3 regions of the Massilia sp. 9096 genome follow, and region 2 is predicted to be linked to each of the others. Evidence: riboswitches for the same ligand, from Rfam matches in the RefSeq annotation. Region 2 holds a riboswitch; each other region holds the start of a gene.
The links. A riboswitch is a leader RNA that binds a small molecule or an ion and turns the genes downstream of it on or off. The one in region 2 is predicted to bind cobalamin.

Region 1 (7,787 bases), 3.8 Mb from region 2:
TACAGGGCTTGCCGCCGACATCTGCCGGGTCTGGGGAGGCGCAGCAGCGTAAAATAGCGTTTTGCATGCAGATTTGAGATAAGAAATGTCGATTCAATGGTTCCCGGGCCACATGGCCGCCGCCCGCAAACAGGCGGCGGAGCAGATGGAAAATACCGATGTGGTCATCGAGGTCCTCGACGCGCGCCTGCCGCAGGCGAGCAGCAACCCGATGGTGGAAGAGCTGCGCAAGTTCCGCCAGCGCCCCTGCCTGAAGGTGCTCAACAAGACCGACCTGGCCGACCCCGCCGTCACCGCGCAGTGGGCTGCCTGGTACGACGCCCAGCCGGGCGTCACCGCCTACCCGATGACGACCAAGAAGCCGTCGGACGTGGCCAGGATCCCCGACCTGTGCAAGCAGCTGGCCCCGCACCGCGGCGTGCCGACCAAGCCGCTGCGCATCATGATCATGGGAATCCCGAACGTCGGCAAATCGACGCTGATGAACGCGCTCTTGAAGAAGCGCGTGGCCAAGGTCGGCGACGAGCCGGCCGTGACCAAGGCCCAGCAAAAGCTCTACCTCGACAAGTTCACCGTGCTGGTCGACACCCCCGGCATGCTGTGGCCGAAGATCGCCATGGACAGCGACGGCATGATGCTGGCCGCCAGCCACGCGGTCGGCACCAACGCCGTGATCGAGGAAGAAGTCGCCGAGTTCCTCGGCACGCTGCTGCTCGAGCGCTACCCGCACCTGCTGCGTGAACGCTACGGCATGAAGACGGACGGCATCGATGGCTTCGGCGTGATCGAAGGCGTGGCGCTGCGCCGCGGCTTCCGCGTGCGCGGCGGCGAATTCGACTACGAAAAGGCGGCGCACGTGTTCCTGCAGGATTATCGCCAGGGCGCGCTGGGGCGCATCAGCCTCGAGACCCCGGAGACGCGGGCGGCGGCGCTGGAGCAGCATCGCATCGCGATGGAAGAGAAGGCGCGGATTGCGGCCGAGAAGGCGGCGGCGAAGGCGGAAGAGGCGGCGCGCGGGAAGCGCGGTACGTGATGGAGCCTTGATAAACCTACTGCACGTTGCTGAGGCGGTCTGCGATGCTCCGCTACGGCGGACCGGCCGTACCGTCGGTACGTCTGCGCTTCTCGACCACCTCTGCGGTCGCTCGCAACGGTTTTCCAGGGCCCGTTAATCAGTCGGTCTGCCCGAACCTGAAGCTGGACACCGTCAACGCCCCAAAAAAACTATCCTCGTGATACACGCACGCGGCCGCTTCCTGCTCGGCCGCCCCGAGCGCCACCCACAGCGGCACCAGGTGATCCTCGCGCGGGTGCGCGACGCGCGCGTGGGGCGCGGCGCTCCAGTCCAGCATCGCCTGCTCGCGCTCCGCTGGCGACAATTCCAGCAACGCATACTGCAGCCAGGCGTCGAAGTTGTGCGAGGCCAGGGCGCCACCCGGGCCGAACTGGCGCAGGTTGTGGAAGGACAGGCCGCTGCCGATGATCAGCACGCCCTCGTCGCGCAGCGGCGCCAGCGCGCGGCCGGCGGCCAGGTGGACGGCCGGGTCGTAGCCGTGGCGGATCGACAGCTGCACCACCGGCATGTCGGCCTCCGGATAAACCGGTGCCAGCATCGAAAAGGTGCCGTGGTCGAAGCCGCGCTCCGGATCCAGGCCGGCTGGCAGGCCCGCTGCGTTCAGCAGCTCGGCAACCCGCGCCGCCAATACAGGATCGCCCGGCGCCGGGTACTGGATCTGGTAAGTGTGCGGCGGGAAGCCGCCGTAGTCGTAGATCATGCCGGGCCGTGTGCCCGACGACACCATGAAGCCGTCGGTCTCCCAGTGGCTGGTCACGACCAGCACGGCCTTCGGGCGCTGCCCGACCTGGCGCTTGATATCGACCAGCGACGCTTCCAGCTTGTCGTAGGCCTGGCCGTACTGGGCCTTCATCCACGGCCAGGGGCCGCCTCCGTGCGAGACGAAATAGGTGGGCAGGCGGGTGGACATGGTCGCTCCTTCAGTGATCGGAGCGGCCATGGTAGCTGATCCGCTGTTCAACCGTGCGGCGCGATCCACACCCGCTTGTCGCGCGCCAGCGCCATCAGCGCGAACAGGCGCGCGCTGCGCGTCCAGCCGAGCACCAGTACACCCAGCTGGGTCAGCACGATCGCGCCCAGCGTGCCGCCACCGCCCAGCGCGGGCACATGCAGGCGCGCCAGCGCGATCAGGCTTGCCGCCGCCAGGCCGAGCGCGGTAGTGATGAAGTAGGTGCCGAGCACCGCCAGCGGACGGCGCACCAGCAGCTTGCTGCCGTGCCACCAGGCCAGCCAGGCCGAGCGGCGGCGGCGGTCGTTGCCGAGCAGGGCGCGGCCGTTGTCGACGGTGGCGTGGGCCAGCAGCAGCAGCACCGCGCTGATGCCCAGCGCGACGTGCGAGGCGTGCACCGCGTCGCCTTCCAGCAGCGCGGTCTCGGCGCTCTTGCTGGCCAGGTGCGTGACCACGCCGGCGAGCACGGCGGCGATGCCGAGCGGGACGATCGCCACGATCAGCATGCGCAGCATGCGGCCGTAACCTTGCGCACCCGACGCCAGCAGCGGCAGGAAGCCGAGCCGGTCGCGCGCGCGCGCGGCCGCAAGGGTCATCGAGGCCAGCAGCGGCGACAGCAGCAGCGTCAGCAGCGCGGCGACGATGGCGCCGGCGCCGAGCGCGCTGGCGTAGTGCTCGCGCGCGCCGGTCATCAGGTCGGACACGGCCAGGCCGTCGAGCGCCTGGGCCAGCCGGGGCGCGTAGATCGAGTGGTCGAGAGAATCGCCCAGCATCTGCCACATCGGCAGGCTGGCGACGAAGGTCGGCAGCGCCAGCAGGAGCAGCCACCACAGCAGCAGGCGCCATTGCAGGGCCGAGCGGATCGCCGCGACGACGGTGCGCAACGCGGTCGGCCGGCGCAGGTTGCCGGCGTGGTGCGGGGCCATGGAGGGGGTATCGAGGGTGTGCAGGCTCATCATACGCTCGCGATCAGGGAGAACAGGGCTTCGACGATGGCCGAGAAATCCCAGCCCCAGCGGCGCGACGCGCTGGCATCAAGCTCGACGGTGCGGCTGTCGTTCAGTTTGCTGACGTCGAGGTAGTGGATGCGCTGCGGGTCGAGCTCGGCCGACACCGCCTTGGCCGGCTTGATCCAGCTGAACTTGTGCCAATTCTCGCTGGCGTCCCAGCGCACGATCTCGCTGGTGCCGTCGGCGAATTTCACGAGCAGCGTCTGCGGCACGCTGGCGCCATTGCGGCGCACCGTCACTTCGGTGCGGAACGGGTAGGGGCCCGTGCCTTCGGCCGCCTTCGGATGCGCCTTCTTCCAGTCCTCGCGCGCCTTGTCGATGCGCTTGTCGAGGTCTTTCTGCTTGTCCTCGACCCAGGCGCCGCCGACCTGACGGGTGCCGGGCAGCGGCAGTTCCTCGCGGCTGGTGAGCGCCGCGATGCGGTCGTCGACGCGGGTGGCGGCGGTCACCTGCTGCGCGAACACCTGCTCGACCGCGGCGCGCTGGCCGGTGACTTCGGCCAGGGTCTCGCGCAGGTCGGCGATGCCCGGGTGGCGGAAGTGCCAGCGGCGGTAGTACTCCTTGAAGGCGCGCTCCATCGGCTCCTTGCCGATGCGCGCTTCGAGGTCGCGCATCGTGACCGCGGTACGCGAGTAGACCGGGCCGATGTCCTGCAGCCGGTCCCAGGCGTTCTGGCCGAGCGGGTCGGCCGGCTCGAGGCGAGGCATGCCGCCGCGCTCCATGGCGAAGGGCGTGACCGCGGGCGCGAAGCCGATCTTTTTCAGGAAGGGGGTGGCGAGGTGGAGGTCCTGGCCGCGCGCGCGCAGCATGCGCAGGTCCCAGTACTCGTTCAAGCCTTCGTCCAGCATCGGCTCTTCGAACTCGTTCGAGGCCAGCAGGCCGTAGAAGTAGCCGTGGCCGAATTCGTGGATGGTGACGAAGTCGAGTTCGAAGCGCGTGGCCGTGTCCGGGTCGGCGTTGCGATAGCCTTCGGCGGTGAAGAAGGTCGGGTATTCCATGCCGCCGGCTTCTTCCGCGTTGTAGGGCGGGATCACCACGGTCACGGTCTTATAGGGATAGGGACCGAGCGTGTTGGAGAAAAAGGTCAGCGAATCCTTGGTCGCCTGCAGCGCCGGGCCGGCGCTGGCCGCGTACTCGGGCGGATACAGCACGGTGATGTTCACCTTCGGGCTGCCGGGGCCGGTCCAGGTGTCGACGATCGGCTTGGCGGTGCGTTTGTCGGCGGTCCAGGCGAAGTCGTGCACGTCGCCCTGCACGAAGCGGCGCGTGACCATGCCGTTCTTTTCGACCGGGGCGCCTTGCAGTTCGCCGACGGCGCCGACCGTGTACGCCTTGGGCGTGGTCAAGCGCACGTCGTACAGGCCGAAGTCCGCATAGAACTCGGAATTCAGGTGGAATTCGTGCACGTTCCAGCGCGGGGCGGTGGCGCCGCGCTCGCCCGGCAGTTCCAGCACGCCGATCTTGGGGAACCACTGGCCGACCAGGTGGAAGCTGCCGAAGTAGCCGGTGCGCGCCATCACGCGCGGCAGCTGGGTGCGAAAGTCGATGTCGAGCAGCGTCGATGCGTTAGGCAGAACCGCGGCCGGCAGGTCGAAACGGACCACGGTGTGGTCGCTGGCCGGGCCGTTGTCGGGGTGGACGAACATCCACGGCACCGGCGCGCCGCCCTGGCTGACGCGGTTCAAGGCGATGTGGCCCCATTCGCCTTCCTTGATGTCGACGCCGGAGCGGAACTGGCTGTCGCGCACGCGCTTCTCGGTCAGGAAGGTCGAGCCCATCCCTTCGAAGGCGTTCATGTACAGGTGCAGGTAGACGCTTTTCACCGGCACGTTGCTGCGGTTGCGCCAGGTCAGCTTTTCGCGGCCGTCGACCACGTGCTTGTCCGGGTCGAGGGTGGCGTCGATGTCGTAGCTGACCACGCGGTCCGACAGCGTCGCTTCCTGGCCGGTGCGCGCGCCGCCCCAGGCATCCGGGCTGCTGGGCACGCTGACCACGGCGGCGTCGGGCGCGGCCAGTGCGATGCCGTCCGGCGACTGGGCCGGCAGCTGTGCCGGTACGGTGGCCGGGGGCGCCGCGGATGGGGCGCCGCCCTGGGCCAGCAGGTCGGCGGTAACCGCCCCGCCGGCTGCCAGCAGGACGTACACGGCGCCCGCTTTGATTCGCTTGAAACGCAATCTCATTCGCAAACCCCCAAACAAAGATATTGTTATCGCGACACTATATGCGAGATTGCTGCAAAGTTTCCAAAATTTACGTGAATTGACGGCGAAAAAGCGCAACACCGCCGGCCCTCCGGCTTGGCAAGGTTATAATTGCCCGGTTCTGGTGCCCGCGTGCGCGTTCTGCGCGCGCAGCCTCATCAATATAGTGAGCGGGAAACACGGCGCGCCGCCCCACGGGCGAACGCCAACGTGTGCTGCCCCCGCAACGGTAAGCAAGCGCCGCGCGTCGTATGCGGCTGGCCGTTCCGACGACCACTGTGCGCAAGCATGGGAAGGTGGAACGGTCCGTCTTGCAAGCCCGGATACCGGCCAGGACAGGGGGAAGCGGCTTCATGAAGGAAGCGCTTCCGTTCGAGCCAGCATGCGGGGACGCGCGCCGGCCAACTTGTCACTTGTAAAGCATCCAATGAATTCTGCTGTTGCCACCGGCGCCAAGCCGGCCATCAGGCCGCTCGCGCTGGCCTGCGCCATCTCCATGTCCATCCTCGCAGCCCAAGCCGGCGCCCAGGATTTGGCCCCCTCGTCGGCCCCATCGACCGTCGTCGTCACCGGTGCGCGCTTCCCGGGCGATGCCGCATCCACGCCGATCGGCTCGACCGTGATCACCCAGAACGACATCCGCCGCGCCGGCGTGAACGACGTCAATGCCGCCATCCGCAAGATCGGCGGCGTGTTCGGCCGCCAGAGCCTGGACGGCTCGCCCGACTTCGGCCTCGACCTGGGCGGCTTCGGCACCAACAGCGCGCAGAACATGGTGATCTTCGTCGACGGCGTGCGCCTGAACGAGAACGAGCTGTCCAACACCGTGCTCTCCACCATCCCGATCGACACCGTCGACCACATCGAGATCACGCGCGGCGGCAACAGCGTGCTGTTCGGCGAAGGCGCGACCGGCGGCGTGATCCAGATCTTCACGCGCCGCGCGCAGCAGCCGGGCCTGCACGGCTCGGTGTTCGCGGAAGGCGGCCAATTCCACGAGCACGACGTGCGCGCCGCGCTGTCGCAAGTCACCGGACCGATCGCGGCCGACCTGTCGGTGATGCGCCAGGGCACCCAGAACTACCGCGCCAACAGCGCCTTCGACCAGGACAGCATGAGCCTGGGCCTGCAGACCCGCTTCGAAGGCGGCCGGGTCGGCATCCGCGTGGAAAGCGCGCGCCAGGATTCGCGCCTGCCGGGTTCGCTGACCCTGGCCGAGTTCGAAGCCGATCCGCGCCGGACCAAGACGCCGCTCGACTTTGGCGCGCTCAATACCGACCGCATCACCGCCTTCGGCGAAGTCCGCGCCGGCGACGTCGACCTGGCCGCCGAGCTGTCGCACCGCGAGCGCAACGCGCGTTCCAACTACCTGTCGACCGACTACCCCTCGGTCGGCGCCTACGACAGCCGCCAGGACCAGCTCTCCCCGCGCGCGCGCTGGCGCACGCAGGTGGCCGGCATGGGCAACGAGCTGGTCGGCGGCATCGACCTGATCCGCTGGAAGCGCAAGACCACCTCCGACTACTCGCTGGCCGACGCCAGCCAGAGCTCGAAAGCGGTCTACCTGCACGACGCGCTGCGTTTCGACCCCGCCCACGACGGCCGCCTGGCCATCGGCGCGCGCCACGAACTGTTCGACAAGGACTACAGCGATGCGCTGTCGCCCGGCTCTGCGCAAAGCACCGCGCAGTCGCAGAACGCCTGGGAAGCCCAAGCCAGCCTCAAGCCGCTGCCGCTGCTGGAAGTCTACGGCAAGGCGGGGCAGAGCTACCGCGTGGCCAACGTCGACGAAAACAGCTACACCGCCAACGGCGCCATCCTGAAGGGACAGACCTCGCACGACGTCGAGCTGGGCGCCAGCGTCGGCGACGAGGCACGCAAGCTGACCCTGCGCGCCTTCCGCCACAAGCTGGACAACGAGATCTTCTTCGATCCGACCCCGACGGCGTACGCCCCGTTCGGCGCCAACACCAATTTGGATCCGACCGAGCGCGAAGGCTTCGAGCTCGACGGCGAAGCCCGGCTGGCCGCCGGCTGGCGCGCCACCGCCCACCTGCAGCACGTGGTCGCCCGCTTCACCGATGGCCCGAACGCCGGGCGTGAAATGGTGCTGGTGCCGAAGAACGTGCTGACCGTGCGCCTGGCCTGGCAGCCGACCGCCAACCAGACCGTGGACGCCGGTGCGCAATTCGTCGACCACCAGCGCTACGGCAGCGACTTCGACAACAGCTGCCCGGCGCACGTGCCCGGCTACGCGACGCTGGACGCGCGCTATGCGCTACAGCTGAACCGCTGGGAACTGGCGCTGTCAGGGCTGAACCTGGCCGACCGCCATTATTTCAGCAATGCGTTCGGTTGCCAGGACGGCATTTATCCGAGCGATGGGCGCCAGATGAAGCTGTCGGTGCGTTACGCGTTCTGAGCCCGAACGGGGGCAAACTAAGCCAGGACTAAGGCGGAACGCATAAAAAGTGGTAATCTCGCGGTCGTTTCCCAACTTAACACCACCAGAAGGATTACTATGCGTGCCCTGCGTTTCGCCCTGATCGCCG
Region 2 (7,787 bases):
CCTGGGCCGAAAACAGCTGGCGCTCCGGATTCTGGAACACCAGGCCGACATTGCGGCGCAGCTCGGCCAGGCCCTTGCGGCCGTAGTCGACCGGGCGGCCGTTCCACAGCACGCATCCGGCGCTCGGGCGCAGCAGGCCGTTCAGGTGCTGCAGCACGGTGGTCTTACCCGCGCCGTTCGCGCCCAGCAGCGCATGGCGGTGGCCGCGCGCCAGCGCCAGGCTGCAGCCGCGCAGGCCGGCGCTGCCCTCAGTGCTGCCATCAGCGAAGACATGGTCGACGTTTTGCAGTTGCAGCAGGGGCGTCGTCACAGGCCAGCCCCCCAGCGATCGGCGAGCGCGATCGCCAGCAGCGCCGCGCCGGCGAGCAGCGCGTTGCGGTTCTGGCGGCGCGCCCTGGGAAAATCGGCGGGCAGGAAGCGCAGCGTGCCCTGGTAGGCGCGCGCATCGGCCGCCATTTGAAGAGCCGCGGCGCGCTGCCAGACCTGCACCGCCATCTGCCCGATCAGCAGCGCCATCGAACGCCAGCCGTGGCGCCAGCCGCCGTAGCCCAGGCGCGCCTGTTGCGCGGTGACGCCGTCATCCCAGGCCTGGCGCAGCACGAACAACATGCGGTAGCACAGCGCCATCAGGTCGAGCAGCAGCTCGGGCGTACGCAGGCGGCGCAGCAGCGCGAACAGGTCGGGCATGGGGGTGGTCAAGGTCAGGCCGAGCAGCGCCGCCAGCACGGCCAGCGAGCGCAGCGCGCTGCGTGCAACCGTCGGCAGCATCGCCGCGTTCCAGTGCCAGGCGCCGTCCGCACCGGGCGACACCAGCATCGTCAGGCAGGACAGCAGCAGGAACCCGAGCGGCGCCAGCAACACGCCAAAGTAGGTGCGCACCGGTACGCGCGCGCCCAGCAGCGTCGCCTGCATCAAGAGCAATGCGAGCAGCGCCAGTGCGCCCGGGCCGGCCGCGATCCAGGCCGCGCCGACGCCGGCCAGCGCCAGCAGCGCTTTCGCGGAGGGCGCGACATCCAGCCAGCGGCTGGCGTAGGCGGCGGCTTCAATCCGCACGATGCTCCCGCGGCGCTTCTGCTGCCGATGCTGCGGCCGTCGCCGTCGCCGGTGCCTGCGCGCGCTCGCGCGCGACCGACAGGCCGAGCCAGTAGCCGATCACGCCGGCGCCGATGGCCGCCTGCAGCGCGAACAGCAGCGACGCGATCTCGTCGCTCGCCGGCGTGAACACCGGCGAAAACCACGGCCGGTAGCCGGGCGCGATGGTGCCGATGGCTTGCTGTGCGCGGTCGTCGGACCCGCCGAACAGCGCTGTTCCCGGCGTGCCCGGCGTTGCGCCGATCAGCCACAGCGGCAGCACGGTCACGAGCACGATCACCGCCCACGTCAGCCAGGTGCGCGCTTTCATGTGCCCTCCCGCGCGCGCAGCGACATCACCGGCAGCGCACGCAGCTCGTGCGCATTGAAGCGCGCCATCGCGTTCACCACCAGCACCGTCAACAAGCCTTCGCTGATCGCGATCGGCACCTGGGTCAGCGCGAAGATGCCGGCGAATTTCAGGAACGAGACCTGGAAGCCGCCGACCGCATCGGGAAAGGCCAGGGCCAGCTGGGCGGAGGTCGTCACGTACGTCGCCAGGTCGCCCAGGCAGGCCGCCAGGAACACGGCGACGGAGCGGGACAAGCCGAGCGCGCCCACCGCGCGGAACACGCCATACGAGACGAACGGGCCGACGATCGCCATCGAAAACACGTTGGCGCCGAGCGTGGTGATGCCGCCATGCGCCATCAGGAGCGCCTGGAACAGCAACACGACGAAGCCGACCGGCACCATCGCCGCGGGGCCGAACAACAAGGCGCCCAGGCCCACGCCGGTCGGATGCGAACAGCTGCCGGTCACCGACGGCAGCTTCAGCGCCGACAGCAGGAACGCGAACGCCGCCGCCACGCCGAGCAGCATGCGCCGCTCGGGATGTGCCTGCAAGCTGCGCCCCATCGAGCGCAGGCCCCAGGCCAGGAAAGGAAGGGATACGGCAGTCCAGCCGAGCGCGTGCGCGGGCGGCAGAAAGCCTTCCATGATGTGCATTCGAAACCTCCCGTCGAATGGTCATAAAGGCACCAAACAAACGGGGAGGCAGGGACGGCCGACGAGGGACGGGTGCGGGCACGCGACGCAAGTCGACAGCGCTTCCCGTCACCCCGGGGAATGGTGCTGGCTTGTTTGGGCCGGTATTCTGGCTCGCCGTCATCCTTCTCCGGGCCTTCCCGCGATCTTGTCGTCGCAGTGGCATATGACCGGAGTCGTCAGGCTTACAGCAGCGGGGGCTGCACCGGAATGGCCGCGTTCGAAGTGGACGCGGAGTCACCGGTTTCCCGTTTAACGCCAGCTCCCGGGCGGGAGTGGCGCACCCAAGGTCGAGATATTACACGGATGAGGGAGGGGGTGCCAGTATTGCTCGGCCAAAGCGTGGCGGCGGCGCCATCCTCGAGGGCGCGGTCCGGGCTGATGACGGCACCGGCGCCGTGCGATGCTAGTCGCCCACGCTCGAGGGCATGTCCATCACCGCGTCGCGCTTGTCCAGCAGGTGCTGGCGCAGGATGGCGCCGAGGCGCTTGCCGTCGCGCGCTTCCAGCGCCTCGATCATCTCTTCGTGGTCGTGGGCCGCCCGGTCCCATTTGCCGGACTTGAAATTCGACTTGAAACGCAGCGCCTGGAGCCGCCGGTTGACGCTCAGGTAAGTCTGGCGCAGGACCGAATTGCGCGCGGCCTCGTTGATCTTGTCGTGGATCGCCTGGTTGCGGCTGTAATACCCGGGCAAGTCGTTCTGCGCCTTGCAGGTCAACATGGCGTAGTGCAGCGCCTTGATCTCGGCGATCTCCCCTTCGCTGATGCGCTCGCAGGCCAGCTCGCCGGCCAACGCTTCCAGGCCGCTCATGACTTCGAAGGTCTCGCGGACTTCGGTCGTCGACATCTTGTAGACCGAGGCGCCGCGGTTGGGCGAAATCTCGACCAGCCCTTCGACCGCCAATGCCTTGAGCGCCTCGCGCAGGGGCGTGCGCGAGATGCCCATCGTTTCGCACAATTCGCGCTCGTTGAGCTTGGTACCGGGTGCGAATACCGCTTCGACGATCAAATGGCGCAGGTGCTCGACGACGCTGTCGTGCAGATGCTGGCGCGCCAGCCTGGGGACGGCCAGTCCGGCCGCTACGGAGCCGGCTTGCGGCTCGATCACTGAATTTTGCATACAAAACCTTAGCTTGCTTTTCGCTGTTATTTTAACATGCGAGGTTTTCAGATCTGCGTCCGCACGTCCTTACACCTGACGTAACACGGTTGTCATCTGCAAAAGTTACTGTTCAGTATTGCCTCGAAATAAACCTTTACCTTCGCCGAAACAGGGTCTAGACTCGTTTTGCATGCAAAATACAAAATGAATCAATCACTGATTTTTTGGAGGCACCATGTTGAAACTGGATTTCCACCCCGCCGGCCGTCACTTCCTGCAGATCCCTGGCCCCAGCCCGGTCCCGGACCGCATCCTGCGCGCCATGAGCTACCCGACCATCGACCACCGCGGCCCGGAATTCGGCGCGCTCGGTCTGCAGGTCCTGGCAGGCATCAAGCAGATCTTCAAGACCGAGCAGCCGGTCGTGATCTATCCGGCCTCCGGCACCGGCGCGTGGGAAGCGGCGCTGACCAATACCCTGAGCCCGGGTGACCACGTGCTGATGTACGAGACCGGCCACTTCGCCACCCTGTGGAAGAAGATGGCCGAGGCGCTCGGCCTGAAGCCGGAATTCCTCGGCTTGCCCGGCATCGAAGGCTGGCGCCGCGGCGTGCAGGCCGACATGATCGAAGCGCGCCTGCGCCAGGACGCCGCGCACGAGATCAAGGCCGTGTGCGTGGTCCACAACGAAACCTCGACCGGCGTCACCTCGAACATCGCCGCGGTCCGCAAGGCCATCGACAACGCCGGCCACCCTGCCCTGCTGCTGGTCGACACGATTTCCGGCCTGGCCTCGGCCGATTACCGCCATGACGAGTGGGGCGTCGACGTCACCGTCTCCGGTTCGCAAAAAGGCCTGATGCTGCCGCCGGGGATCAGCTTCAACGCGGTCTCGAAAAAGGCGCTCGCCGCCAGCAAGAGCGCGAAACTGCCGAAGGCGTTCTGGGGCTGGCACGAGATCATCGAGATGAACGCCACCGGCTACTGGCCATACACGCCGAACACCAACCTGCTGTACGGCCTGGCCGAAGCGCTCGACATGATCCTGGGCGAGGGCCTGGACAACACCTTCGCGCGCCACGAACGTCTGGCGCATGCCTGCCGCACGGCGGTCAAGGCATGGGGGCTCGAGATCCAGTGCCTTGACCCCGCCGTGTATTCGCCGGTGCTGACCGGCGTCGTGATGCCCGAGGGGATCGATGCCGACCAGGTCCGCAAGATCATCTACGAGCGTTTCGACATGTCGCTCGGGACCGGCCTGGGCAAGTTGAAAGGCAGGATGTTCCGCATCGGTCACCTGGGCGAAGCGAACGACCTGACCCTGATGGCCACCCTGGCCGGCTGCGAAATGGGCCTGAAACTGGCGGGCGTGCCGCTCGCCGGCAGCGGCGTGCAGGCGGCGATGGAAGCGCTCACCGCGCAGGAACGGCAGGTCGACCTGAAGGCGGCTTGAAGCAGCGAGAAGTACAGAAGCGGTATTGAGGCAGCAAATGGCGTCGGCGCGGACACGATCTGCGCCGGCAAAGTCACATATGCAATTCGTGCCCCGGACAGATCCCGCAGAGGACGTCGCCTGCGCCGCGACAGCCGGCACCAACTGGAGACACCCATGAAATTCCTGCGTTTGCGGCCAACCAGCGTCGTGCTATTGATGCTGTGTTTCATGTATTTCATCACCTATCTGGACCGCGTCAACGTCAGCACCGCCTCGTCCGGGTTCGGCAAGGAATTCAACCTGTCGAAAACCGAGATCGGCCTGGTCTTTTCGGCTTTCGCCTATCCCTACCTCGTATTCCAGATCATCGGCGGCTGGGTCAGCGACAAGTTCGGTGCGCGCAAGACCCTGATCTGGTGCGGCCTGCTGTGGGCGCTCGCCACCATCCTGACCGGTTTCGCCGGCGGGCTGGTCTCGCTGCTGGCGGCGCGGCTGCTGCTGGGCTTCGGCGAAGGCGCCACCTTCCCGGCGGCCACCGCCGCCATGGGCAGCTGGGTGGCCAAGGAAAACCGCGGCTTCGCCCAGGGCCTGACCCACGCCTTCTCGCGTATCGGCAACACGGTGGCGCCGGCGGCGGTGGTGGCCATCATGGCCTGGCACGGCTGGCGCGAATCGTTTTATATCTGCGGCGTCATCAGCCTGGTGTGGGTGGCGATCTGGTCGCGCGTCTTCACCGAAGATCCGGCCAAGCATCCGCGCATCACCCAGCAGGAGCTGAGCGCGCTGCCGGTCGTGAAGAAAAAGCAGGCCGCCGTGCCGTGGGGGCCGCTGTTCATGCGCATGCTGCCGGTCACGCTGGTCTACTTCTGCTATGGCTGGACGCTGTGGCTGTTCCTGAGCTGGATCCCGCAGTATTTCCTGCACAGCTACGACCTGGACATCAAGAAGTCGGCGGTGTTCGCCTCCGGCGTGTTCTTCGCCGGCGTGGTCGGCGATACCCTGGGCGGCATCATCAGCGACCGCATCCTGAAACGCTCGGGCAACCTCAAAAAGGCGCGCAGCTACATGGTCGCGATCTGCATGTTCCTGACCATGCTGTCGCTGCTGCCGCTGATGTTCACCCATGACCGCCTGGTGTCGACCCTGAGCCTGAGCGCCGGTTTCTTCTTCGCCGAGATGACGATCGGACCGATGTGGGCCATCCCGATGGACATCGCGCCGGATTGCTGCGGCACCGCCAGCGGCATCATGAACACCGGATCGGCCATGGCGGCGATCCTGTCGCCGGTCATCTCCGGCTACGTGATCGACGCGACCGGCAACTGGGAGTTGCCCTTCGTCGGCAGCATCGTCCTGATGGGCATCGGCGTGCTGCTGTCGTTCCGCATGCAGCCGGACAACAAGTTCCACCGCCCCGCCGCGCCCGCACCGGGCGTCGCGATCGAACCGCAGGCATGACCATGACGACGCATCCCGACCTAGCAGAACAGCTCGGCCAGCTGCTGGCCGACGCGCACGCGCGCAAGGGCAGCCAAGTGACGGTGCCGACCGAACTCGACGCGCCGGACAATGCCGCCGCCTACCGTGCGCAGCGGGCGTTCCTGCAACGCCATCGGCTCGACATCGGCGGCTGGAAGATCGGCGCCAAATCGGAGGATGGCCCGATCCAGGGCGCGCCGCTGCCGCGGCAAGGCATCCACGCCAGCGGAGCGACCCTGGCGCGCAGCGGTTTTCCGCTGTTCGGCATCGAACTCGAGATCATGTTCCGTTTCGGGCGCGACTTCCTGCCCGATGCGGCGCCGGTCGCGGACGCCGAGGTGTTGGCGAGCATTGCCGGCATCGCGGCATCGATCGAAATCGTCTCGAGCCGCCTGGCCGGCTGGCCCGACGTGCCCAAGCCGAACCAGCTTGCCGACCTGCAGAACCATGGCGCGCTGATCATCGGCGAGTTCGTCGACTACCGCGGCGAGGTCGACGTGCGCAGCCCGCAGGCGCGCCTGGTGCTGGACGGCCAGGTCATCTTCGATGGCGCCGGCAGCAATCCCGCCGGCGATCCGCGCCGCCTGCTGCCCTGGCTGGTGCGGCATTGCCGCGAACAGGCGATCGCGCTGCCGGCCGGGACGGTCGTGACCGCGGGGTCGTACACGGGGATGGTGTTTCCGCAAGCGTTGGGAATGGTGACGGGGACGATTGCGGGGCTGCCGGCGGTGGGGTTCGAGATCACCTGAACGGCGCCGCACATGAAAAATCCCCGGGACCGGGAACGGTGACGGGGATTTTTTTATTGCCTGACTGGGACGCGATCAGAACGGAATATCGTCATCCATATCCGAGAAGTTCGGCGCCGGTTTCGGCTGCGGACGTGCGGCCGGGGCCGGCGGAGCCTGGCGTTGCGGCGCCGGACGGCTCGGCGGGGCGTCGTAGCCGGCGTCGCCGCCGTAGCTGCCGCTGCCGCCACCGTCGTAGCTGTCACCGCCCATGCCCTGGCGGCCGCCCAGCATCTGCATGTTTTCCGCGACGATGTCGGTCGAGTAGCGCTCGACGCCGTCCTTGTCGGTGTACTTGCGGGTCTGCAGGCGGCCTTCGACGTAGACCGACGAACCCTTCTTGAGGTACTGGCCGACGATTTCAGCCATGCGGCCGAAGAACGAGATGCGGTGCCACTCGGTCAGCTCTTTCTGTTCGCCGCTGTTGCGGTCCTTCGATTTGTACGACGTCGCCACGGCGATGTTGGCGATGGCGTCGCCGCTCGGCATGTAGCGGATTTCCGGATCGCGGCCGAGGTTGCCGACGATGATGACCTTGTTGACTGATGCCATGGTGAAATACCCTTTCGTGTGATCCCTGGCTCTGCACGATGACTAAGTGCCGGGGAAACTGGTTAGTTTGAGTCCATTATTATGCCTCTTCGCAAGGCTTCCGAGGCAAAAAAATGAGGGTTGTGGATGGGCCAATACAGCCACCGAAGCGGCCCCGTAGCCACCACATCCTCAGACAGTCGATATGGTGTCGAAGTGCCCGGTTTGGAAGAGATTCGCGTCAAAATTACGGGGCTTTTTGTGCGCTAGGCGCCAGCTCGAAATACTCGGGAAACCGTGTCGCCAGCGTCCGCTCGCGCGCCGTGATGCTGTC
Region 3 (7,787 bases), 940 kb from region 2:
TCCCTCTTGACGCCGGACGTTAGCACCCGACGTCTGTCTCCCAAGCTCGCACTCATCGGTATTCGGAGTTTGCAATGGTTTGGTAAGTCGCAATGACCCCCTAGCCATAACAGTGCTCTACCCCCGATGGTGATACTTGAGGCACTACCTAAATAGTTTTCGGAGAGAACCAGCTATTTCCAGGTTTGTTTAGCCTTTCACCCCTACCCACAGCTCATCCCCTAATTTTTCAACATTAGTGGGTTCGGACCTCCAGGGCGTGTTACCGCACCTTCATCCTGGCCATGGGTAGATCACCTGGTTTCGGGTCTACACCCAGCGACTGTCGCCCTGTTCGGACTCGATTTCTCTACGGCTCCCCTACTTGGTTAACCTCGCCACTGAATGTAAGTCGCTGACCCATTATACAAAAGGTACGCCGTCACCCCACGAAGAGGCTCCGACTGTTTGTATGCACACGGTTTCAGGATCTATTTCACTCCCCTCCCGGGGTTCTTTTCGCCTTTCCCTCACGGTACTGGTTCACTATCGGTCGATTACGAGTATTTAGCCTTGGAGGATGGTCCCCCCATCTTCAGACAGGATTTCACGTGTCCCGCCCTACTTATCGTACGCTTAGTACTACCGATCAGATTTCGCATACGGGACTATCACCCACTATGGTTCCTATTTCCAGAGGACTTTGCTATCTGTTCGACTATTACGTACAGGCTCATCCCATTTCGCTCGCCACTACTTTGGGAATCTCGGTTGATTTCTTTTCCTGCAGCTACTTAGATGTTTCAGTTCGCCGCGTTCGCTTCGCATGCCTATGTATTCAGCATGCGATGACCTAAAAGGCCGGGTTTCCCCATTCAGACATCTACGGATCAAAGCTCGTTTGCCAGCTCCCCGTAGCTTATCGCAGGCTACAACGTCTTTCATCGCCTGTAATCGCCAAGGCATCCACCATGTGCACTTATTCACTTGTCCCTATAACGTTGGCCCCTGCATGAGTGTCAGGGAACGTCATAGATCAAGTTCAGCTTACTTTGTTTGATACATACAGATTTTCTACCCTAAGTGTGCATTTGATCGTTGGATCAACTACACGCTTAAAGAAAACTTTACTTCTTCCAGATTGTTAAAGAACGAGAACTACACTTATCAAAATATAGCAACGCTATGTTTTGATAAGAATAGTCTGAACAGTCGATGGTGGAGGATGACGGGATCGAACCGACGACCCCCTGCTTGCAAAGCAGGTGCTCTCCCAGCTGAGCTAATCCCCCAAACTTCATCACAAAAAAGTACAAACCTACTTTTTTGTGGGTCGAGGTAAAAATCCCTGGCAGAGCCAGATGATTTTTACGGATCAAACACGATGAAGGCAACGTGGTAGGGCTGGTTGGACTCGAACCAACGACCCCCGCGTTATCAACACGGTGCTCTAACCAGCTGAGCTACAGCCCCGAAACTGTTCTCTCTGTTCAACAGCCGATAAGCGTAGGCGCTTGATGCTGAGCGTTAGCTCAGGTGCCACTCTAGAAAGGAGGTGATCCAGCCGCACCTTCCGATACGGCTACCTTGTTACGACTTCACCCCAGTCACGAATCCTACCGTGGTAAGCGCCCTCCTTGCGGTTAAGCTACCTACTTCTGGTAAAACCCGCTCCCATGGTGTGACGGGCGGTGTGTACAAGACCCGGGAACGTATTCACCGCGACATGCTGATCCGCGATTACTAGCGATTCCAACTTCACGCAGTCGAGTTGCAGACTGCGATCCGGACTACGATACACTTTCTGGGATTAGCTCCCCCTCGCGGGTTGGCGGCCCTCTGTATGTACCATTGTATGACGTGTGAAGCCCTACCCATAAGGGCCATGAGGACTTGACGTCATCCCCACCTTCCTCCGGTTTGTCACCGGCAGTCTCATTAGAGTGCCCTTTCGTAGCAACTAATGACAAGGGTTGCGCTCGTTGCGGGACTTAACCCAACATCTCACGACACGAGCTGACGACAGCCATGCAGCACCTGTGTTCAGGTTCCCTTTCGGGCACACCCGGATCTCTCCAGGCTTCCTGACATGTCAAGGGTAGGTAAGGTTTTTCGCGTTGCATCGAATTAATCCACATCATCCACCGCTTGTGCGGGTCCCCGTCAATTCCTTTGAGTTTTAATCTTGCGACCGTACTCCCCAGGCGGTCTACTTCACGCGTTAGCTGCGTTACCAAGTCAATTAAGACCCGACAACTAGTAGACATCGTTTAGGGCGTGGACTACCAGGGTATCTAATCCTGTTTGCTCCCCACGCTTTCGTGCATGAGCGTCAGTCTTGACCCAGGGGGCTGCCTTCGCCATCGGTGTTCCTCCACATCTCTACGCATTTCACTGCTACACGTGGAATTCTACCCCCCTCTGCCAGACTCCAGCCTTGCAGTCTCCAACGCAATTCCCAGGTTAAGCCCGGGGATTTCACGTCAGACTTACAAAACCGCCTGCGCACGCTTTACGCCCAGTAATTCCGATTAACGCTTGCACCCTACGTATTACCGCGGCTGCTGGCACGTAGTTAGCCGGTGCTTATTCTTCAGGTACCGTCATTAGCCCAAGGTATTAACCCAGGCCGTTTCTTCCCTGACAAAAGAGCTTTACAACCCGAAGGCCTTCTTCACTCACGCGGCATTGCTGGATCAGGCTTGCGCCCATTGTCCAAAATTCCCCACTGCTGCCTCCCGTAGGAGTCTGGGCCGTGTCTCAGTCCCAGTGTGGCTGGTCGTCCTCTCAGACCAGCTACTGATCGTCGCCTTGGTGAGCCTTTACCTCACCAACTAGCTAATCAGATATCGGCCGCTCCAAAAGCATGAGGCCCGAAGGTCCCCCACTTTCATCCGTAGATCGTATGCGGTATTAGCGTAACTTTCGCTACGTTATCCCCCACTTCTGGGTACGTTCCGATATATTACTCACCCGTTCGCCACTCGCCGCCAGGTTGCCCCGCGCTGCCGTTCGACTTGCATGTGTAAAGCATGCCGCCAGCGTTCAATCTGAGCCAGGATCAAACTCTTCAGTTCAATCTCTGTTTCCGACACTTTCGTGTCATCTGCTATTGCTAGCAGAGTCGCCCACTCAAAATACTGACCGTCGCCTCATTGCTGAGACAACGTATTTCTTTTGCGTGAACATTTGATAATTTAAGTATTCAGCAGCCACTTACGCGGCTGCCGGCACCTCATCAAACGCCCACACTTATCGACTGTTTATTGTTAAAGAACTGTGTTCTGTATTGCCTTGCTGCGTTGTGCGAATCGTTTTGTTCGTCAGCAGCAGAGAAGTGAGATTATGCTGTGTTTCGCGTTACTCGTCAACCCCTTCGTTTTCTGCAGTGCGCTCGATGTTGCTGAGATGAAAAGCTTAACTCCTTGTTTCCGTTAAACTTTCGTGCGCTGCAGAAGCAGGAGGCGAACTATAGCAAAGCCGCGATCATTCTGCAACGCTTGTCCGTGTGCTATCTTTGCCCGATTCTCAATACCGGCTTTCTTCTCATGCGTATTCCCCAGATCGCTTCCACGGCCAATTCTGTCTTGGCCGCTCAACTCGATAACGCCATCGACCAAAAGACCAAGCCGCTCGGCAGCCTCGGCGTGCTCGAACGGTTGGCGAAACAGATTGGACTGGTGCAAGAGACGGTGTCCTTATCGATCGACCGCCCGGCCATCGTCGTATTCGCAGGGGACCACGGCGTCGTCGCGGAAGGCGTCTCCGCCTATCCGCAAGACGTCACCTGGCAAATGGTGGAAAACTTCCTGGGCAACGGCGCCGCCATCAATGTGTTCGCGCGTCAGAACGGCTGCGCATTGCACGTCGTCGACGCCGGCGTCGCCCATGATTTCGGCGCCCGCGCCGGTCTGGTCGACCGCAAGATCGCCCACGGCACCCGCAATTTCGCCGTCGAACCGGCAATGACGCGCGCGCAATGCGCCAGCGCCATCGAAGCGGGCGCTGCGTTCGCGGCCGACCTGCCCGGCAACGTGATCGGCTTCGGCGAGATGGGCATCGGGAACACGACCGCCGCCGCCGCGCTGATGCACAAGCTGACCGGCACGGCGGTGGCGGAATGCGTCGGCGCCGGCACCGGCTTGTCGCCCGAAGGCGTGCTGCGCAAGCAGCGCGTGATCGAAGACGCGGTCAAGCGCCATGCCGGCATAGCCGACCCGGTCGACGTCCTCGCCACTTTCGGCGGCTTCGAGATCGCGATGATGACCGGCGCCATGCTGCAAGCGGCCGAGCGCCGCAAGCTGCTGCTGATCGACGGCTTCATCGTCACCAGCGCGCTGCTGGTCGCGGCGCGCATCGCCCCGGCCATCCTCGACTACTGCGTGTTCGCCCACTGCTCGGACGAAGCCGGCCACCTCCGCATGCTCGACGCGCTTGGTGCGAACCCGCTGCTGCAGCTCGGCCTGCGCCTGGGCGAAGGCACCGGCGCCGCACTCGCCCTACCGCTGCTGCATGCGGCCGCCAACTTCCTGAACGAGATGGCGACCTTCGGCTCGGCGGCGGTCAGCGAAAAAATCGGCGGCGACGCCCCGGCCTGATGCAGCAGGTCCGCCTGTTCTTCATCGCGCTGCAGTTCTTCACGCGCCTGCCGATCCCGGCCTGGGTCGGCTTCGAAGCCAGCTGGCTGCAGCACGCGTCGCGCTACTTCCCGCTGGTCGGCGTCGTGGTCGGCGCAATCGCGGCCGCCGTGTACTTTGCCGCGGCGCTCGTGCTGCCGGCGCCGGTGGCGGCCGTGCTGTCGACCGCGGCGTCGATCTATATCACCGGTGCCTTCCATGAAGACGGTTTCGCCGATACCTGCGATGGCCTGGGCGGCGGCCTCACGCGCGAGCGCGCACTCGAGATCATGAAAGACTCGCGCGTCGGCGCCTACGGCGCGATCGGCATCGTGTGCATGCTGGCGGCCAAACTGTCGGCGCTGGCCATGCTCCCGCCCCATACCGCCGTCGCCGCCCTGCTGCTCGCCCATCCCTTGTCGCGCCTGGCGGCGACGGCGCTGATCTGGAAGCTCGAATACGTGCGCGGCGAAGGCAAGGCCAAGCCGCTGGCCCACCAGATGACGAACGCCGAGTTCGCGATCGCCGCGCTCGGCGCCGGCCTGCCCGCGGCACTGCTGCTCGCCACCGGCTGGAGCGCACCGCTTGCCATCCTGGCCGCCATCGCCTCTGCGCTCGCCGCCGCGCTGTGGCTGGGACGCCTGTTCGTGCGCCGTCTCGGCGGCTACACCGGCGATTGCCTCGGCGCGGTGCAGCAGCTGGCCGAAGCGCTGATCTACGTGGCGATCCTGGCGGCCCTCGGCCACGGCGCCTGGCCAAACTGACCCGGCGATGAAGCTCCACCTCGTGCGCCATCCGCGCCCCCTGGTCGGCCCGGGCCTGTGCTACGGCGCAAGCGACGTGCCGGTCGCCGATGACGAACTCGCCCGCGCCTGCGCGTGCCTGCGCGGGGCCGCCCTGTTTGACGGCGCCCACGACGACCTGCCGGTCTACGCCAGCCCGCTGCGCCGCTGCGCGGACCTGGCCCAAGCCCTGCGGCCGCGCCGCCTTCGGCTCGACGCGCGCCTGATGGAGATGGACTTCGGCCGCTGGGAACTGCAGCCTTGGTCCACGATCGCGCGTGATGAAGTCGACGCCTGGGCCGCCGACCTGCTGCATTACCGTCCCGGCGGCGCCGAGAACGTGCTCGACGTCGCGCGCCGCGTGGCCGCCTTCCTTGACGAGCTGCGCCACAGCGGCGCCGCGCAAGCCCTGCTGGTGTGCCACGCCGGCACCATCCGCCTTCTCACGCAGATCACCCGGCTGACCGCCGGCGCAACGCTTGAACAGGCCGCACTGCAGGCCGCACAAACGCCGCACCAGATCGAGTACGGCGCCCTGCTGACGCTGGAAGTTTGAGAACGCGGGCCATCAAACAAGATACCAAACCACGTATAATTGCGGGGTTTTGGTGCTCGCGCCCGAGTCCTCGGTCGCAGTTAAACGGGAAACGCGAAGCCTGTCGATCGACAGGCCAACGCGTGCTGCCCCCGCAACGGTAAGCAAGTGCCGCGTCGACGTACGCGGCAACCGTCTTCACATACCACTGTGCGCATGCATGGGAAGGTCGGACGGCCAGACTTGCCAGCCCGGATACCGGCCAAAAGGTGGAAGCGCGACCGCTGCCGGCGCGCCTCTGTTCCATCCGGTTGACGGGGACGTCGGCCGGTTGTCTGCTGAAGAATAATTGTTGATGAGCTTTCCGGTTCCACGCCAGACGGCAGCGCCTTCGTTCGCGCTGCCGCTCGCGCTTTTGCTGGCTTCCCTGTTTGCCGCGCCCTGCGCATCCGCCGCATCCGCATCGCCGGATATTGCCCCTGCCGACACCGTCGTCGTCACCGCCACCCGCACGCCGCAGCGCGCCGATGAAGTCATCGCCGACACGGTCGTGATCGACGACGCCGAGATCGCGCGCGCCGGCGCCGGCACCGTCGCCGACGTGCTGCGCCGCCAGCGCGGCATCGAGATCGTGCGCAACGGCGGCGCCGGCGCCAGCACCAGCGTCTACCTGCGCGGCGCCAACAGCAACCAGGTCGTGGTGCTGGTCGACGGCGTGCGCATCGGCTCCTCGACCACCGGCGTGGCCAGCTGGAATGCGATCCCGCTGTCGACGATCGAGCGCATCGAAATCGTCTACGGGCCATTGAGCTCGCTGTACGGCGCCGATGCGATCGGTGGCGTGGTGCAGATCTTCACCAAAAAAGGCAGTGGCGCGCCGGCCTTCAGCGCCAGCGCCGGCGGCGGCAGCTACGGCACGCGCCAGGGCTCGGCCAGCCTGAATGGGTCCAGCGGCGGCGAACATGCGCTCAGCTACGCGATCACCGGCGAGCACGAGACCGCGAGCGGCTTCTCGGCGACCCGTCCCGGCGCCTTCGGCTACAACCCGGACGACGATGGCTACCGGCGCAACAGCGTCACCGGCCGCGTGGCGCTGCAACTGGCCGAGGGCCACGAGCTCGGCGCCCAGTTCCTGCAAAGCCGCGTGCGCGCCCAGTACGACAGCAGCGCCGCCAGCTTCGATACCCACAACATCCAGGACGTCGACAGCTACGCGCTGTTCCTGAACGACCGCTTCCTGCCCAACTGGCGCAGCAGCGTGCAGGCCGCGCGCTCGTTCGACAAGCTGGGCAGCTTCACCAGCGCCGCCGCCAGCGGCGTCAGCCAGTTGAACACGCGCCAGGACGAGCTGACCTGGCAGAACACGATCGCGCTCGGTCCGGATACCGTGCAGGTGCTGGCCAACCATCGCAAGGAAGAAGTCGGGTCCAGCTCGACCGCCGGCTTGAACCGCGCGCGCATCACCAACTCGCTGGCCGCCTCCTACGCCATGCAACGCGGCCCGCACCTGCTGGACCTGAGCGTGCGCGACGACGACTCGGACTACGGCAGCAAGACCACCGGTGCGCTCGGCTACGGCTATGAATTGCGTAAAGGCCTGCGTGCGACTGCCAGCCTCGGCACCAGTTTCCGTGCGCCGACCTTCAACGAGCTGTACTACCCCGGCTACGGCCTGCCGGCCAACAAGCCGGAAAAGGGCCGCAACCTGGAGGCCGGCCTGCGCTACGACCTGGCCGGCACCGAACTGCAGGCGAACTATTATCGCAACCGCGTGAGCGACCTGATCGTCTCGGCCTCGCCCTGCCCTTCGCCAACCATCACCGGCAGCTGCGCCTACAACGTCGACCATGCGCTGCTCGAGGGCTTGACGCTGTC

Region 1: linked by a shared signal. The riboswitch ahead of FA90_RS01530 (TonB-dependent receptor) and the one ahead of FA90_RS17920 (energy-coupling factor ABC transporter permease) in region 2 are both predicted to bind cobalamin.
Region 3: linked by a shared signal. The riboswitch ahead of FA90_RS22125 (TonB-dependent receptor domain-containing protein) and the one ahead of FA90_RS17920 (energy-coupling factor ABC transporter permease) in region 2 are both predicted to bind cobalamin.

What each region holds. Positions count from the first base shown of each region.
Region 1 is NZ_JQNN01000001.1:350,969-358,755, forward strand. Features, by position in the region: gene ylqF (ribosome biogenesis GTPase YlqF) at 86-1,033, shown strand; gene FA90_RS01515 (class III extradiol ring-cleavage dioxygenase) at 1,173-1,985, opposite strand; gene FA90_RS01520 (hypothetical protein) at 2,033-2,950, opposite strand; gene FA90_RS01525 (M1 family metallopeptidase) at 2,980-5,214, opposite strand; cobalamin riboswitch at 5,341-5,585, shown strand; gene FA90_RS01530 (TonB-dependent receptor) at 5,663-7,657, shown strand; gene FA90_RS01535 (thiol:disulfide interchange protein DsbA/DsbL) at 7,757-7,787, shown strand, end outside.
Region 2 is NZ_JQNN01000001.1:4,140,194-4,147,980, forward strand. Features, by position in the region: gene FA90_RS17905 (energy-coupling factor ABC transporter ATP-binding protein) at 1-310, opposite strand, end outside; gene cbiQ (cobalt ECF transporter T component CbiQ) at 307-1,053, opposite strand; gene FA90_RS17915 (energy-coupling factor ABC transporter substrate-binding protein) at 1,043-1,402, opposite strand; gene FA90_RS17920 (energy-coupling factor ABC transporter permease) at 1,399-2,079, opposite strand; cobalamin riboswitch at 2,200-2,421, opposite strand; gene FA90_RS17925 (GntR family transcriptional regulator) at 2,525-3,238, opposite strand; gene FA90_RS17930 (alanine--glyoxylate aminotransferase family protein) at 3,456-4,673, shown strand; gene FA90_RS17935 (MFS transporter) at 4,830-6,113, shown strand; gene FA90_RS17940 (2-keto-4-pentenoate hydratase) at 6,116-6,883, shown strand; gene ssb (single-stranded DNA-binding protein) at 6,959-7,474, opposite strand; gene FA90_RS17950 (hypothetical protein) at 7,701-7,787, opposite strand, start outside.
Region 3 is NZ_JQNN01000001.1:5,079,588-5,087,374, reverse strand. Features, by position in the region: rRNA gene FA90_RS22160 (23S ribosomal RNA) at 1-972, opposite strand, end outside; tRNA gene FA90_RS22155 (tRNA-Ala) at 1,196-1,271, opposite strand; tRNA gene FA90_RS22150 (tRNA-Ile) at 1,376-1,452, opposite strand; rRNA gene FA90_RS22145 (16S ribosomal RNA) at 1,528-3,056, opposite strand; gene cobT (nicotinate-nucleotide--dimethylbenzimidazole phosphoribosyltransferase) at 3,528-4,577, shown strand; gene FA90_RS22135 (adenosylcobinamide-GDP ribazoletransferase) at 4,577-5,359, shown strand; gene FA90_RS22130 (histidine phosphatase family protein) at 5,367-5,933, shown strand; cobalamin riboswitch at 5,967-6,194, shown strand; gene FA90_RS22125 (TonB-dependent receptor domain-containing protein) at 6,268-7,787, shown strand, end outside.